3 regions of the Demetria terragena DSM 11295 genome follow, and region 3 is predicted to be linked to each of the others. Evidence: predicted binding sites of a transcription regulator. Region 3 holds the regulator's gene; each other region holds the start of a gene.
The links. Region 3 encodes HrcA, which represses chaperone genes, less so after heat shock. Its sites were predicted from a motif close to TTNGCACTCGNNNNNNNCGAGTGCNAA; they were not measured.
Positions count from the first base shown of each region.

Region 1: a site for HrcA is predicted at 1,554-1,580, ahead of groL (chaperonin GroEL). Genes of this name have one in related genera too.
Region 2: a site for HrcA is predicted at 1,748-1,774, ahead of groES (co-chaperone GroES). Genes of this name have one in related genera too.

Region 1 is NZ_AQXW01000004.1:2,603,400-2,608,789, forward strand. Features, by position in the region: gene F562_RS0116825 (hypothetical protein) at 1-161, opposite strand, end outside; gene F562_RS0116830 (LLM class F420-dependent oxidoreductase) at 454-1,482, shown strand; gene groL (chaperonin GroEL) at 1,709-3,349, shown strand; gene F562_RS0116840 (hypothetical protein) at 3,522-3,749, shown strand; gene F562_RS0116850 (helix-turn-helix domain-containing protein) at 3,942-5,195, opposite strand; gene F562_RS0116855 (NAD(P)/FAD-dependent oxidoreductase) at 5,302-5,390, shown strand, end outside.
Region 2 is NZ_AQXW01000001.1:123,933-129,322, forward strand. Features, by position in the region: gene F562_RS0100570 (ABC transporter transmembrane domain-containing protein) at 1-1,581, shown strand, start outside; gene groES (co-chaperone GroES) at 1,941-2,234, shown strand; gene groL (chaperonin GroEL) at 2,377-3,984, shown strand; gene F562_RS0100585 (GAF domain-containing protein) at 4,091-5,296, shown strand.
Region 3 is NZ_AQXW01000002.1:47,256-52,645, reverse strand. Features, by position in the region: gene F562_RS0101105 (16S rRNA (uracil(1498)-N(3))-methyltransferase) at 1-732, opposite strand, end outside; gene dnaJ (molecular chaperone DnaJ) at 738-1,865, opposite strand; gene hrcA (heat-inducible transcriptional repressor HrcA) at 1,862-2,887, opposite strand; gene F562_RS0101090 (S8 family peptidase) at 3,057-4,265, opposite strand; gene F562_RS0101085 (DUF3097 domain-containing protein) at 4,430-5,302, shown strand; gene F562_RS0101080 (NUDIX hydrolase) at 5,299-5,390, shown strand, end outside.

The DNA.
Region 1 (5,390 bases), on a different contig from region 3:
ACGGCTATCCAGAACCACAAGGGAAGTCCGAGGACGACCGGTTCAATACCGTCGGTCGGCCAATAGCCCGGGATGCCGACGACGATCGCGAGTCCGAGCACGATCCACAGGCGTGGGTTGCGGATGGGCTCACGCAAGATGGGTGAGGGCCTTGAGGGCATCGCGCCTCCTCCGTGGTGGGTGGTCCTGGTGAGGCCCGTACGGACCTCACCAGGTTGGCAGGAACGTACACAATTCAGAGGGCTAGGTGTGGCTGGTCGTGCAAGATCTCGCGATTTGAACGAATTGTCGACCTTTAACTGTGTACAAAGTGGAAGTTTGGCAACGCAGGTATGTGTGGATAGTGATGGCCAGATCGGCGGACTGGGGTCATTCGCGCACACGCGCCGACCGATCGCGCAGAATGTCCTGGACAGCCCATATGCGAAGCGGAGGCACCAGGTGCGACTAGGAATGCCCTTGAACTACTCAGGCGGCTTCAGTGAGGCCGTTGAGGAGGTGGGTGCGCTGGAGCGCGCCGGCCTCGATGTCATCTTCGTCCCGGAGGCGTACTCCTTCGACGCCGTCAGCCAACTCGGCTTTCTTGCGGCCCGCACGGAGAGCATCCAGATCGCCTCCGGCATCCTGCAGATCTACACCAGGACGCCGACCCTGACGGCAATGACGGCCGCCGGCCTGGACTACGTCTCGGGTGGTCGATTCCTGTTGGGCTTGGGGGCCTCGGGCCCGCAGGTCATCGAGGGATTTCACGGTGTGCCGTACGACGCGCCCCTGGCCCGGACCCGCGAGATCGTCGACATCTGCCGCCAAGTGTGGCGCCGCGAGAAGGTCGAGCACCAAGGGAAGAAGTACCAGATTCCGCTGCCACCGGACCAAGGCACTGGCCTGGGCAAACCGCTGAAGCTGATCAACCATCCGGTGCGGGACCGGATCCCGGTGCTGATCGCGGCGCTGGGCCCGAAGAACGTTGAGATGACCGCTGAGATCGCCGAGGCGTGGGAGCCGATCTTTTATTACCCCGAGAAGGCCGAGCGGGTCTGGGGTGATGCTCTGGCCGCAGGCTTGGCGAAGCGTGACCCAAGCCTCGGGTCACTCGATGTCTGTGTCGGAGCGACGTTGGCGATCGGCGACGATGTCGAGCACGCGCTCGCCGGGCCGCGGGCCACCTTGGCGCTCTATATCGGTGGCATGGGTGCTCGCGGAAAGAACTTCTACTTCACCCTCGCCGAGCGCTACGGCTTCGGCGACGAGGCTGCGACCATTCAGGATCTTTACCTGGCCGGCCGCAAGGACGAGGCTGCGGCTGCTGTCCCCGAAGAGTTGGTTCGCCACACCAACCTCATCGGTGACGAGAGCTTCATTCGCGACCGACTGCGCGCCTATGCCGAAGCCGGAGTCTCGACGCTTGCGGTCAACCCCGTCGCGCCCGACGCCGCAACCCGAGTGGCCCAGGTGGAAGAGCTGAAGTCCCTCCTCGCCTGAACCGCCGGGCAACGGCCGCGCCACCTGGGCCTCCCGTGTTGCGCTCGGGCGCCCGAATCTCCATGATGGGGTTAGCACTCTCTAGGTGAGAGTGATAGAAAGATTGCTAGACAAGGCCGTGAGTCGAGGGACTTTCGGGCGGGTGACGTGAGCCCGTACTGGATGTCTCGTCCGTCGCGGGCGACACGCGGCCGCTTCGCTTGACGTGTGGAGGGAACCACCGCAAATGGCAAAGACCATTGCATTCGACGAAGAGGCGCGCCGCGGTCTCGAACGGGGTATGAACACCCTGGCCGACGCCGTCAAGGTGACGCTTGGCCCCAAGGGCCGCAATGTCGTGCTCGAGAAGAAGTGGGGTGCACCCACGATCACCAACGACGGTGTCAGCATCGCCAAGGAGATCGAGCTCGAGGACCCCTACGAGAAGATCGGCGCCGAGCTGGTCAAGGAGGTCGCGAAGAAGACCGACGACGTCGCCGGTGACGGTACGACCACCGCGACCGTTCTGGCCCAGGCCATGGTCCGCGAGGGCCTGCGCAACGTGGTTGCTGGCGCGAACCCGATGGCGCTGAAGCGCGGCATCGAGCACGCGGTCAACCAGATTTCGGACGCGCTGTTGGCGGCCTCCAAGGAGGTCGACACCAAGGAGCAGATCGCCAATGTGGCGGCTATCTCCGCTGGTGGCGACGAAAACGTCGGCAACCTGATCGCCGAGTCGATGGACAAGGTCGGCAAGGAAGGTGTCATCACCGTCGAGGAGAGCAACACCTTCGGTCTGGAGCTTGAGCTCACCGAGGGTATGCGCTTCGACAAGGGCTACATCTCCGCCTACTTCGTCACCGACACCGAGCGCATGGAAACGGTTCTGGATGACCCGTACATCCTGGTGCTCAACTCCAAGATCTCGAACATCAAGGACCTGCTCCCGTTGCTGGAGAAGGTCATGCAGTCGAGCAAGCCGCTGGTGATCATTGCTGAGGACGTGGAGGGCGAGGCTCTTTCGACCCTGGTCGTCAACAAGATCCGTGGCACCTTCAAGTCTGTTGCCGTGAAGGCTCCAGGCTTCGGCGACCGCCGCAAGGCGATGCTGGCCGACATGGCTGTCCTCACCGGCGGTCAGGTCATCTCCGAGGAGGTTGGCCTCAAGCTGGAAACGGCCGAGCTCGACATGCTCGGAACCGCTCGTCGTGTCGTGGTCACCAAGGACGAGACCACCATCGTTGAGGGTGCTGGCGACGCTGACCAGATCGCTGGTCGGGTCAACCAGATCCGTGCCGAGATCGAGAACAGCGACTCCGACTACGACCGCGAGAAGCTCCAGGAGCGTCTCGCCAAGTTGGCCGGTGGCGTCGCGGTGATCCGCGTCGGCGCAGCGACCGAGGTTGAACTCAAGGAGCGCAAGCACCGCATCGAAGACGCGGTACGCGCGGCCAAGGCCTCCGTCGAAGAAGGTGTGCTCGCCGGTGGTGGCGTCGCGCTGCTGCAGGTTGGTGGCAAGGCTCTGGACACCTCCGACCTCACGGGCGACGAGCAGACCGGTGCGGACATCGTGCGCTTCGCGACCTCCGCTCCGTTGAAGCAGATTGCCGCTAACGCAGGTCTTGAGCCGGGCGTCATCGCCGACAAGGTCCTCGGTATGCCGGTTGGCGAAGGCCTTAACGCGGCCACGGGTGAATACGGCGACATGCTCGCCATGGGCATCCCGGACCCGACCAAGGTGACCCGGTCGGCGCTGCACAACGCAGGCTCGATCGCTGCGCTGTTCCTGACCACCGAGGCAGTCATCGCCGACAAGCCGGAGAAGGCTCCGGCTGGTGGCGGCGACCCAAGCGGTGGCATGGGCGACATGGGCGGTATGGGTTTCTGACCTAGCCCGCTTCGTACACGCCGAAAGGGCGGTTTCCTCGAGGGGAAGCCGCCCTTTCGCGTGATCGAACAAGCGTCATCGGGGTCGGCTTTAGGATGCTGCGTATGACATGTCGGTGGTTCGAGCGCTCGTTGCGGAACGTCGTCGCTGATGTCTACCCCGCCCACTGCGGATGAGTGACCGAATCGTCCGCGATGCGAACGGTGCCGACCGTAGCGCGTGGGTTTCCTTGCGTGCCAGCATGTTTCGCGCGATGGGCGTCGACGAGGTCGATGACCCGGTTTGGCAGGAGTCCGCCGCGACATGGTTCGACCGACGCAGCGAGGACGTACACATCGTGGTGGTCGAGGTCGATAGCGAGGTTGTCGCGGCCACGGGGCGGCGGCGTTCACCGAGTTGATGCGCTGGGTGCGGGAGAAGTCCGGTGCCGAGCGCGCCGAACTCTTCGCAACGGGCGAGGGACAGCCGATGTACGAGCGTGCGGGCTTCGTGGTGCACACCTGGCCCGCGATGCGCTGCGATCTCACCTCGACGCACACATCGACTCGGGGAAAATGACCGGTGTCCTTGCGGCCGTACCCGCATTTTTCCCCTAGTCGATCGGGGCCATGCCGCCCTTTGGTGCATCGCGTTGAGGGCCTCGGATGTCGACCGTGGCTGATGGCGCGAAGCGGTATGGGCGTCCGAGCACAACTCCGGAGAGTTGTTTGCGCAGGCGGGACATTTCGGCGCGCACCGTGACGACTCGCGTCCGGTCGCCGTAAAGATCCTCGGCAAGGTCGGCGGCGGACCGGCCGGCGCGGTGCGCAGCGAGGATGAGCAGGATCTCTGCGTGCCGGGGCGACAGGTCGTGTCGCCAGCGACCGTAATGACCGGCGATCTCTAGGCAGGGAGCGTTGGGATCGTGAATATCAAGTGTCACGGCGGACGCACCGTGGGCGGCGTCGCCCACGACTGGGCGTATCAGCCAGCCGCCTGGCAAGACCTCGATGTCGCAGGTGCCTAATTGCGGCATCCACAACCGTCCTGCGGTGATCTCAGTGGGCAGCGCGACCCGGCGTTGCGCGGGCAGGGAGTCGACCGCGGCGACCCATCCGTCTTGATCGACGGCCAGTGCGGGGGCACCTACCCGAGCGAGGATGGGTGCCGCGACGGCGCGCAACCGATTCAAGGTCTGCTCGTGCTGCTCCCGTAGGCGAGACTCCGCTAGTCGCGCCACAACATCGACCAAAGCGACGGTGGTCGGGTGGACGGTCGCAGCCGGCCCAGATACATCGAGGACGCCGATGACTTCGCCTGTTCTGGGATCTTTGACCGGGGCCCCGGCGCAGGTCCACGGATGGTGGCTGCGCTGGTAATGCTCGGCCGAGAAGACCTGAACGGAGCGCTGAGAAGCCAGCGCGGTGCCAATAGCGTTAGTTCCAACGGCTGACTCACCCCATTGCGCGCCTTCGATAAACCCAAGCCGATCTGCGTGGTCCAGGACGGCCGTTGAACCACTGCGCCACAGCACCCGGCCCTGCGCGTCGGCGATGACCAAAATGTTGTCGCCGTCGGCGATCAGGGACTCCAGACTCCGAGAAACGTCCTCGAGGACATTCACCAGCCCTGATGACTGTCGGGCCGATTCGAGGTCGCTGGACCGCACCAATGGCTCGGCGAGCCGCTCCGGGTCGAGACCGCGCGCCATCATCCGTCGCCACGAATCTTCGATCACTGCTCGGGGCCTGGCCGGTGCGCGGGCGCCAGCCATGGTGGCGTCGTAGACAGCCGACATTAGCCGTGCGTAATGGCGCGGGTCGTCGCCGACCGCGACGGCCGGTTCGGGTGCGAAAAGGTCCTGCATCACTCGTCATTGTGCTCCCCGTCACATCCGAACGCCATGGGCGCGGGGAGGTTGCAACGTTGCGCAACCCTTGTCGGACGCGACTGCTGAGTGTGGGATGGGCCACATGACTGACACCATTGAGCAGCCGACGGCGACCGCACACAGCCCCCAAGCCCGTGTTGATGCCTGGCTCGCGGACTTCGAGGAGGCACT
Region 2 (5,390 bases), on a different contig from region 3:
GTTGATCGCGGTACGCCCGCGGCAGCCATCGCCGCCGCCGATGAGATGGCGCTGGTCGTCCTCGGTGTCGCGGTGACTCAAGCGGCGTTCACGTTCCTCGCCAAGTCAGCCGCGGCCGCCCTGGGACAGGGCGTGCTCGCGGGCGCTCGCGAGCGCATCATGCGCGACATCCTTCACCTGCCGCTGTCGCGGGTTGAGACTGCGACGTCCGGCGACCTGGTCACGCGCGTCACGCGAGACGCAGGCACGATGAGCGAGTCGGTGACCTGGGCGCTACCGGAGTCGGTCTACGCCACGGTCACCGTCGTCCTAACCCTGATCGCAATGCTGCTCAACTCCTGGGTGCTGGCGCTCGCATCGCTCATCCCGATGGCCCTGTCGCTGTTCCAGATTCGGCGCTACCTCGAGCGCGCCCCGGCTGGTTATCTCACCGAGGCGGGCACGTATGCGCAGATCAACACCACGCTGACCGAAACCGTGTCCGGCGCCCGGACCGTCGAAGCCCTCAACCTGACCGACCGCCGGCTCACCCAGGCCGACGCCGACATCGCGGTGTCGAGCCAGGCTGAGCGCTACACCTTGACCCTGCGCAATCTGTTGTTCGGCGTGATGGATCTCGCCTTCAGCATCCCGCGCGTACTGGTCCTGGCCTTTGGCGCGTTCGCCTATGCCCAGGAATGGGTCTCGATCGGCCAGATCACCACCGCCCTTTTGTATGCGGGAGCGATCTGGGGGCCATTCGAGACGCTGGTCCACACGGTCGACCGAGTCCAGACCGGACTCGCCTCAACCGCTCGCCTGTTGGGCATCTCGACGGTGCCGCCCGACCGTGAGGTCGGGCCGGAGCGCCCGACCGACACCCGGCTCACCGGCCGCTCGCTGCGCTATGCGTACCGCGAAAACCACGATGTGCTCCACGATGTTGACCTCGACCTACGTGTCGGCGAAAGGCTCGCCATCGTCGGTCCCAGCGGGTCCGGCAAGTCGACCCTCGGCCGGCTCCTTGCGGGAATCCACGGCCCGCGCACGGGGCACGTCCAGGTCGGCGGGGTCGAACTGACCCGACTTCCCTTGGACCAGCTGCGGCGCGAGGTGGCCCTGGTGACTCAGGAACACCACATTTTCATTGGCACGATCCGAGACAACCTGCTCCTCGGTCGGGAGAGCGCCAGCGACGCTGAACTTCGAGACGCGCTCGCGGCGGTCGGTGCCCGCACGTGGGTCGAGCAACTCACCGGACAGCTTGATACCACCGTCGGGTCGGGTCACCTCGCCCTCACCCCCGGCCAAGCGCAACAGGTCGCGCTCGCCCGACTGGTGTTGGCCGACCCGCACACCATCGTCCTTGACGAGGCAACATCGCTCATTGATCCGCGGACCGCACGCCACCTGGAAGGCTCGATGAATGCGTTGCTGACTGGACGCACTGTCGTCGCGATCGCCCACCGGCTGCATACGGCTCACGACGCCGACCGGATCGCCGTCATGATCGATGGGCACATCGCCGAACTCGGGTCGCACGATGAGTTGATGGCCAACGACGGCGAGTACGCCGCACTCTGGCGCGCCTGGACCTCCTAACCAACGCCGGTCGAGCAGGCGAGCCCCCTCCAACGCCGGTCGAGCAGGCGAGCCCCCAGGGGCGAGCCGTGTCGAGACCCGAGGCAGCCCCCTCCAACGCCGGTCGAGCAGGCGAGCCCCCAGGGCGAGCCGTGTCGAGACCCCCAAAGATCGAATCTGGAGAATTCTGGCACTCGAGTTGACCGAGTGCTAACACACGCATAGATTCAGTTCTGGCACTCGGGAGTGGCAAGTGCCAGCACGGTCGGTCTCGACCCCCGCGACGGCGAGACCTGTTGAGTTGGCTCATTGCCCTCGTCGAGTAAGACGTATCCGTATCGACCCCAGCGGGGTCGGACACTCACAAGGAAGGTCACACCGTGTCGGTGAACATCAAGCCGCTCGAGGACCGCATCGTCGTGAAGTCGGTCGAGGCCGAGCAGACGACCGCGTCCGGTCTGGTCATTCCGGACACCGCCAAGGAGAAGCCCCAGGAGGGCGAAGTTCTGGCAGTCGGTCCGGGCCGTATCGACGACAACGGCCAGCGCGTGCCGGTCGACGTCCAGGTTGGCGACCGGGTTATCTACAGCAAGTACGGCGGCACCGAGGTCAAGTACAGCGGCGAAGAGCTGCTGATCCTCTCGGCTCGCGACGTGCTCGCTGTGGTGAGCTGACAACACAGCTGAGACGTTTTTCTCATGACGCGCCCTGGGCGCCCGTGCCCTGATCTGATCACGGCACCCGGGTGTCCGGGGCGTTGTCTTTTTGCCGCGCTGGCGTTGCCAGCGCCCCCAACATGGAGTGAAAGGTAAGTGCATGGCTAAGGAGCTGGAGTTCAACGACTCCGCACGTAAGTCCCTTGAGCGAGGCGTTGACGCCCTCGCCAACACGGTCAAGGTCACACTCGGCCCCAAGGGTCGCAATGTCGTGATCGACAAGAAGTGGGGCGCCCCCACGATCACCAACGACGGTGTCACCATCGCTCGCGAGGTCGAGCTGGATGACCCCTACGAGAACCTCGGCGCTCAGCTCGCCAAGGAGGTCGCGACCAAGACCAACGACGTCGCCGGTGACGGTACGACCACCGCGACCGTTCTGGCCCAGGCCCTGGTCAAGGAAGGCCTGCGCAATGTTGCGGCAGGCGCCGGACCCGCGGCCCTCAAGCGCGGCATCGACAAGGCCGTCGAAGCAGTCAACGACCGACTGCTGGAAAACGCCCGCGAGGTTGAGGGCAAGGACGAGATCGCGCAGGTCGCGACCCTCTCCGCGCAGGACTCCACCGTCGGCGACACCATCGCCGAGGCCTTCGACAAGGTCGGCAAAGACGGCGTGATTACCGTCGAGGAGTCCTCGACGACCGCGACCGAGCTCGACTTCACCGAAGGCATGCAGTTCGACAAGGGCTACCTGTCGCAGTACTTCGTGACCGACACCGAGCGCATGGAGACCGTCCTTGAGGACGCCTACATCCTCATCAACCAGGGCAAGATCTCGGCCATCGCCGACCTGCTCCCGGTGTTGGAGAAGGTCGTACAGACCGGCAAGCCGCTGGTCATCATCGCCGAGGACGTCGAGGGCGAGGCGCTCTCCACGCTGGTCGTCAACAAGATCCGCGGCACGTTCAACGTGTGCGCCGTCAAGGCTCCCGGGTTCGGCGACCGCCGCAAGGCCATGCTCGCTGACATCGCGATCCTGACCGGTGGCCAGGTCATCTCCGAGGAGATCGGTCTCAAGCTTGACCAGGTCGAGCTGGACCAGCTCGGTCAGGCCCGGCGTGTGGTCTCCACCAAGGACGACACCACGATCATTGACGGTGCTGGCGACAGCTCGGCCGTCGACGGTCGAGTCAACGAGCTCAAGGCCGAGATCGAGCGGACCGACTCCGACTGGGACCGCGAGAAGCTGCAGGAGCGCCTGGCCAAGCTGGCTGGCGGTGTCTGCGTGATCAAGGTCGGCGCGCACACCGAGGTCGAGCTCAAGGAAAAGAAGCACCGCATCGAGGACGCCATCTCGGCAACCCGCGCGGCCATCGAAGAGGGCATCGTCCCCGGCGGTGGCTCGGCGCTGGTGCATGCCGGTGCCGCACTCGATGACCTTGCCCTTGAGGGCGACGAGGCGACCGCGGTCACCTTGGTCTCCAAGGCGATTGTCGAGCCGCTGCGCTGGATCGCCGAAAACGCTGGCCTGCAGGGCTACGTCGCCGTTTCCAAGGTGCGCGAACTGCCGGTGGGCCAGGGCCTCAACGCCGCCACCGGTGAGTACGTCGACCTGGTCAGCGCCGGCATCATCGACCCGGTCAAGGTGACCCGCTCCGCGTTGCGCAATGCGGCGTCGATCGCCGCGATGGTCCTGACCACCGACGCACTCGTCGTGGACCGGCCCGAGGAAGAACCTGACGCAGCAGGTCACGGCCACGGCCACTGACCCACGCGTACAGCACCACCGGCGCCCCGAGCGGAAACCTCCGCTCGGGGCGCCGGTGTTTTCGTAGGCTCTGGCCAGACCCGGGTGCGCGGTGTGTACTGGACACATGACCAACGACCAGGGAGTCGCTCGTATGCGAGCCGAAGTCGCGGCGTCCTGGGAGCGATCAGCCGCGGCCGGTGTCGAAGTCGACCAACGTGCGGCCCCGATCGCGATCGACGTCCCCGACCTGCGCGGTCAACGGGAGGCGCACCCCCTGGCCCGAGTCTTTCCGCTCCTGGACGACGTGCTGGGCCGTGAAGTCAGTGACTGCGGCGCGGTCATGGCGCTCGCCGATGCCGAGGGCACGTTGTTGTGGATCTCCGGCCACCCGGACAAATTGCGCAAGGCCGAGCGCATCGGGTTCGTCGAGGGCAGCAACTGGGACGAGCGACTGGCCGGAACCAACGCCCCAGGCTTAGCGCTCGCGACGGGGCGGGACGCGATGGTCACTCGCGAGGAGCATTTCCGGTCATCGGTGCGCTCCTGGAGTTGTGCGGCAACGCCCATCCATGACCCTGGAACCAGCCAACTTCTCGGCGTCCTCGACGTGACCGGTGGCGACACCTTGGTCGTCCCGCAAACCATGGCCATGGTGCGGGCGGCGGCTCGGCTGGCCGAGGCCGAACTCGCGCGGCACCTCACGCCGCCACCTGCGCAAGACCGACCAACCGGGCTGCGTGTGCTCCTTGAACTTCTCGGACGCAACGAGGCGCTCATCGGCATCGATGACGGTCATGGTGCGGTCTCCCAGGTACGCCTTTCCCGGCGGCACAGCGAGATCGTCGCGCTCCTCGCCGCCTCGCCCCGCGGCCTGACGGGAGACGAACTGTCGGTGCTCCTATATGAAGAAGACGGCGGGGCCTCCACCCTTCGGGCTGAGCTCAACCGGCTCCGCGGACTACTGGGAACTGACCTTCTAGCGTCCCGCCCGTATCGGCTGACGGCACCTATCGCCGGCGACTGGCTGGCCGTAGAGGCACAACTCGCGGCTGGAGACCTCCGCGCCGCCATGCGCGGCTACGACGGGCCGATCCTCCCTCGTTCGAGCGCGCCCGGCATCGTGCAACTGCGCGACAGTCTGGCGGCATCCTTGCGTCAGAGCCTGCTGCAGTCGCGCGCCCCCGACCTGATGTCGGCCTGGACCCGGTCAAGTTGGGGGCGAGATGACTACGACATGTGGGTAGCTCAGCGCGCCGTCGTCCCCGCCAACTCGCCGATACACACGCTGATCGAGGGCCAACTCCATCGACTCGACGCGGAGTTCGCCTGACCGACCGCGCCCGACGCGACCCTTCGGGATCTGCACCCCCGCCGTGCAACCTTTCCGCAACGTGCCCGCGCATACGTTGTGACCACAGTCACAT
Region 3 (5,390 bases):
GGATCGCGACGCGAGGACGGCGAGCGCTGCCGGGCCAGCGGTAGAGGCCCGCAGCACGTTCGGCCCGAGCCCCACGCAATGGCCCCCTGCCGCCTGCAAGTCCGCCACCTCCTCGGGCGAGATCCCGCCCTCCGGCCCCACGATGACCACCACGTCGCCCGTGGCGGGGAGTTCAATGCCCGCCAGGGAAGTGTCGGCGTCCTCGTGAAGGATCAGGGTGAGCGCGGACTCGGCGACGCGTGCCAGTAGTTCCGTGCGTCGGGTCAATTCGGCGACCTGCGGAACTCGAGCCCGCCGGGACTGTTTTGCGGCGGCGCGAACCGTGCCCTCCCACTTGGCGTGCGCCTTGGTGGCGCGCTCTTCGCGCCACTGCACGATGGATCGCTGCGCCTGCCAGGGCACCACCACATCGACGCCCAGCTCGGTGGCCGATTCGATGGCCTGAAGGTCCCGTCCGTCCTTGGCCAGAGCCTGCACCAGGACGAAGCGCGGCTGTTCGACTGGGTGTTGAGTGAGCGCGTCGACCACGAAGGTGACCTCCGCCTTGGTCACCTCGGTCGCGGTGCAGTGCGCGAGGCGTCCTGACCCGTCGGCCAAGAGTGCGGGTTCACCGACCGTGAGGCGGCGTACCGCCGCGGCATGTCGCCCTTCCGGACCGTCCAGCAGAACCCGGGCGCCGACCGCGAGCCCTGCGAGCGCGTCCGGTGCAGTGTGAAAAAGCGGCGCGGTCACACCGGTTACCGTCCGGCGAAAGCGTCCCGCAGACGCCCGAAGATGCCCTGGTTCACAGGTTGGAGGCGCCCGTCGGGAGTTTCTTCACCGCGCTCCTTGGCCAATTGGCGCAGCAACTCTTCCTGTTGATGGTCGACCTTGGTCGGCGTCCGCACATTGGCGTGAACATGCAGGTCACCGCGCGCGGAGGAGCGCAGATGTGTCACGCCCTGCCCGCGCAGGGTCAGCACCTCACCGGGCTGGGTGCCCGCCTTGATCTCTAGTTCGCGCTCGCCGTCAAAGGTGTCAAGAGTAAGCGTGGTACCGAGCGCCGCCGCAGTCATGGGTACCTCGACCGAGCAATGCAGGTCATCAGCCTGGCGCTGGAAGACCGAGTGCTTGCGAACGTGGATCTCGACATAAAGGTCGCCGCTCGGGCCACCACCAGGGCCAGCCTCGCCCTCGCCGCCCAGCTGGATACGGGTGCCGGTGTCCACTCCTGCCGGAACCTTCAACGAGATCGTGCGGCGGTCGCGTACGCGCCCCTCACCCGAGCAGTCGAAGCACGGGTCGGTGATGACTTCGCCGAATCCACGGCATGATCCGCAGGGCCGCGTCGTGCGTACCTGGCCCAGGAAGGAGTTTTGAATCTCTTGCACCTGGCCCACGCCATTGCAGACACCACAGGTGCGCTTGCCCGTGCCCGGACGGGAGCCCTCACCGGAACAGACTTGACAGGTCACTGCGGTATCGAAGGTCAGGTCGGACTCGCCGCCAAAGACTGCGTCCCGCAGGTCGATCTCCAGCGGGACCAGGGCATCTTGGCCACGCTGCTCCCGGCTGCGCGGACCGCGCCCGCCGGTCGGTGAGCCGCCGCCGAAGAAGGCGTCCATGATGTCGGTGAAGGAGAAACCCTGACCCTGACCAGCGCCACCGCGGGCGCCGAACGGGTCCACGCCCATGTCGTACTGCTGGCGCTTCTGCGGGTCGGACAGCACTTCATAGGCCTGCGACAGCGCCTTGAACTGTTCGGCGGCTTCTTCGCTGGGGTTGACATCTGGGTGAAGCTTGCGCGCCTGCTTTCGGTAGGCCCGCTTGATCTCCTCCGCGCTTGCCTCACGGGAGACGCCGATCGTCGCGTAGTAGTCGTTCACTGGTCGAGGATCTCCGAAACATATCGGGCAACGGCACGTACCGCAGCCATGGTTGAGGGGTAGTCCATCCGGGTCGGTCCGAGCACTCCGAGTCCGGCGACGCCGCCGGCTCCGTAGGTCGTGGTGACGACGGATGAGTGATGAAGTCCTTCGTGGCTATTCTCGGCACCAATCCGGACCGCGATGTGGTCGTCACGGTCGACATTGAGTGATTCGAGCAACCGAAGCAGGACGACGTGTTGCTCCAGTGCATCAAGCACTGGGCCGAGGTTTGCGGTGTCGTGGTCAGTCCGCGCCAGATTGGCCGTGCCGGCCAGCACTACTCGTTCCTCGCGTTGCTCCTTGAGCATGTCGGTCAGCGAGGCGACGACGGCTTGCCCGGTCGAGCGGTCATCGGGGGCCAGCGCTTCAGGAACAGGCACGAGTTTGGCTGCGGCCTCGACAAGGGTCTGACCGTTGGCGAGCGCATTGATTCGCGCGCGCAGGTCGCCCATCACCGTTTGACCGTCATCGGTCGTGTGGTCCCGGCTTACGTCGATGACGCGCTGCTCAATGCGGCCGTTGGACAGGATGAGCACCACCATCAGACGGTCCGCCGACAAGGCCACCAGTTCGACGTGGCGCACCGTGGATCGGGTGAGCGATGGGTACTGCATCACAGCGACCTGGTTGGTCAGCGATGCGAGCAACTGGGCCGTACGGTCGACGACATCATCTAAGTCGACTGAGGCGTCCAAGAACCGCTGAATGGCGACTCTTTCGCTACGGCTGAGCGGTTTGATGCGGCTGATCTCATCGACAAACAAGCGGTAGCCGGCGTCCGTCGGAATACGACCGGCGGACGTATGCGGCGCCGCGATATATCCGTCCTCCTCGAGGGCGGCCATGTCATTGCGAACGGTCGCCGCGGACACCCCGAGTTGGTGGCGCTCCAGGAGCGCCTTGGACCCCACCGGCTCAGACGTTGCGACGTAGTCCTGCACGATGGCGCGCAGGACATGCAGCCTCCGCTCGTCGGACATCAGTCACCACCCTTCGTCAGCACGACCCAACCTTGGTTGTCACTTGGCACTCGTTTGGCACTCGTCAGGCCTGAGTGCCAGTCTACCGACGCTCCCGGGTGCGGCGAAAACGTGCGGCGGCCGCCCCCGTTGCCGAGGGCGGCCGCCGCACGTGCGAGTTCAGGTCGAACTAGAGCCCGCCGGTGAACAACAGCCGGTTGACGGTGCCTCCGGTGCCTCCGCCGTTGACTACGTCAGGGGTGGCAGTGTCTTCGATCCACTGCTTGACCTGCGCTGGAGTCGCGTTCGGGTTTTTCTCCAAGTAAAGCGCCGCCACCCCTGCCACGTGCGGCGATGCCATCGAGGTACCGGTCCTGGGCGCGGTACCGGCACCGTCATAGTCCAGGCTGGTGATGTCGGTGCCCGGCGCGTACACATCGACGCAGGCTCCGGTGCTGGAGAACGCGTTGCGGTCGTCGGTCTTCGTGGAGTTCCCCACGACAATCGGCAGCTCGCTGTGTCGCGGAGCTGTGCTGCAGTTGTCTCCGCCGGAGTTTCCCGACGCGGTCGCGTGGGTGATGCCGGCGGCGTTCATCCGCTCGGTGGCCGCCTTCAGCACACCGTCGGGGTCTTCGAACTGCCAGGAAGTGTTGACCACCGCGGGCTTCTGGGCATTCTCGGTCACCCAGTCCAAACTGCTGAGCAAGATCTCCAGCGACGTGTCGCCGGCGCAGGTGAACGCCTTCACGCCCACGATCTTCGCTGCCTTCGCAACGCCGTACGTCGTCGAACCGACTGTGCCACCGACGTGGGTGCCATGTCCGTTGCAATCCTTGTTGAGGCCATCCCCTGCGAAGTTGACCTTCTGCGTGGCGCGACCGCCGAAGTCCGGGTGCGCGGCGTTGACGCCGGTGTCGATGACATAGGCGGTCACCCCAGCGCCCTTGCTGGTCGTGGAGTAGGCGGAGTTCAAGGGGAGTTGTCGCTGGTCGATCCGGTCCAGGCCCCAGGTCGCGCCCGCAGCCGCCTTCCGTTGGCTGTCCCGCTTGGGCGGGGTCCCAATGACGTTCGCGCGGAAGTCGCTGCGCACCACCCGAACCACGTCGCTTCGCTGCTCTAACGCCGCCGCCTGCTGCGGAGTCATGGAGGCACTAAACCCGGACATCGCCGACCGGAAGGTCCGTCGCGGGGTCACTTCGAAGGTGGACCGCACCGCTTCAGCGCGCTCTGCCGAACGAGTGGACACGGCGGCACGGCTAGCCCCGGCGACCTCGACGACGTATACGTGCTTCGCATCACTGGTCGGCGCGGCATCGGCGGCACTCGCAAACGGCGCCATCGTGCCCGCGGCGGCAACGGCGAATGCTGCCGCAGCAGTTCGACGTGAACGGTGGTTCATGGCAACTCTCCTGGCCTTCGTGGATTGGTGGTGGCCGCGAAGGTAGCAACGCAAAGGCATGGTGTGGGTCTGGCGGCTCTATGGATTCGGTCAAAAATGAGCGCGCGTGTCCCCTAGCGCGTTGCGCACCGCCAGAACGGCTGACATTGCCTACCCTGGCGATCGTGACCGACCGCTACGGGCAGGATGTCCTGTCAACTGATTGGCGCGCGCCCAAGCGCGGCCGTTCCCGACCCGTCGAGGCCACCATCGACCTGGTCGTCGAAGAAGTGCAGACCGGATGGTGTGGCGCGGTCGTCAGTGTGGAGAAGGCTGGCGGTATGCACGTGGTCCACCTCGAGGACCGGCGCGGCAAGACCAAGGCCTTCCCCCTCGGCACGGGCTTCTTGCTCGAGGGCAAGCCGGTCGAGCTCACCGCGCCGACCGCCGCAGCCAAGGCCGCTCTCGCCGAGCAGCGGCAGGCCTCCTCGCGCACGGCGTCGGGCTCGGTCGCCGTCGCCAACGCACCGGCCCGAGTCGCCTTGGGCTCGCGCATCCTGGTCGAGGGGCGCCACGACGCCGAACTTGTCGAGAAGGTCTGGGGTGAGGATCTTCGCGTCGAAGGCGTCGTAGTCGAGATGTTGGACGGTGTCGATGACCTCTCGGCGGTCATCCGCGATTTCCATCCCGAGCCCGGCCGTCGACTCGGCATCCTGGTCGACCATCTGGTCCCCGGGACCAAGGAGACGCGGATCGTGGAGGAAGCCCGCCGCGCTGCGCGAAGTGAGCATGTCCTCATCGTGGGGCATCCCTACGTCGACGTCTGGCAATCGGTACGCCCCGAACGCCTCGGATGGACCCAATGGCCGGTCATCCCCCGCGGAACCTCCTGGAAGCACGGCATCTTGGCCGAGCTCGGGTGGCCGCATGCCCGCCAGGCCGACGTCGCGCACGGATGGAAGCGCATCCTGTCGACCGTTCGGACCTACGCCGACCTCGAGCCAGAGTTGCTCGGCCGAGTGGAGGAACTCATCGACTTCGTCACGGCGCCAACATGACCCTCACAGGCGAGACTGAGCTTGTCGCAGTGGTGATCACCGTCGATGACGGGGTGCCTGCCGTCCTGGCGTCCAGTACCCCGCGGCA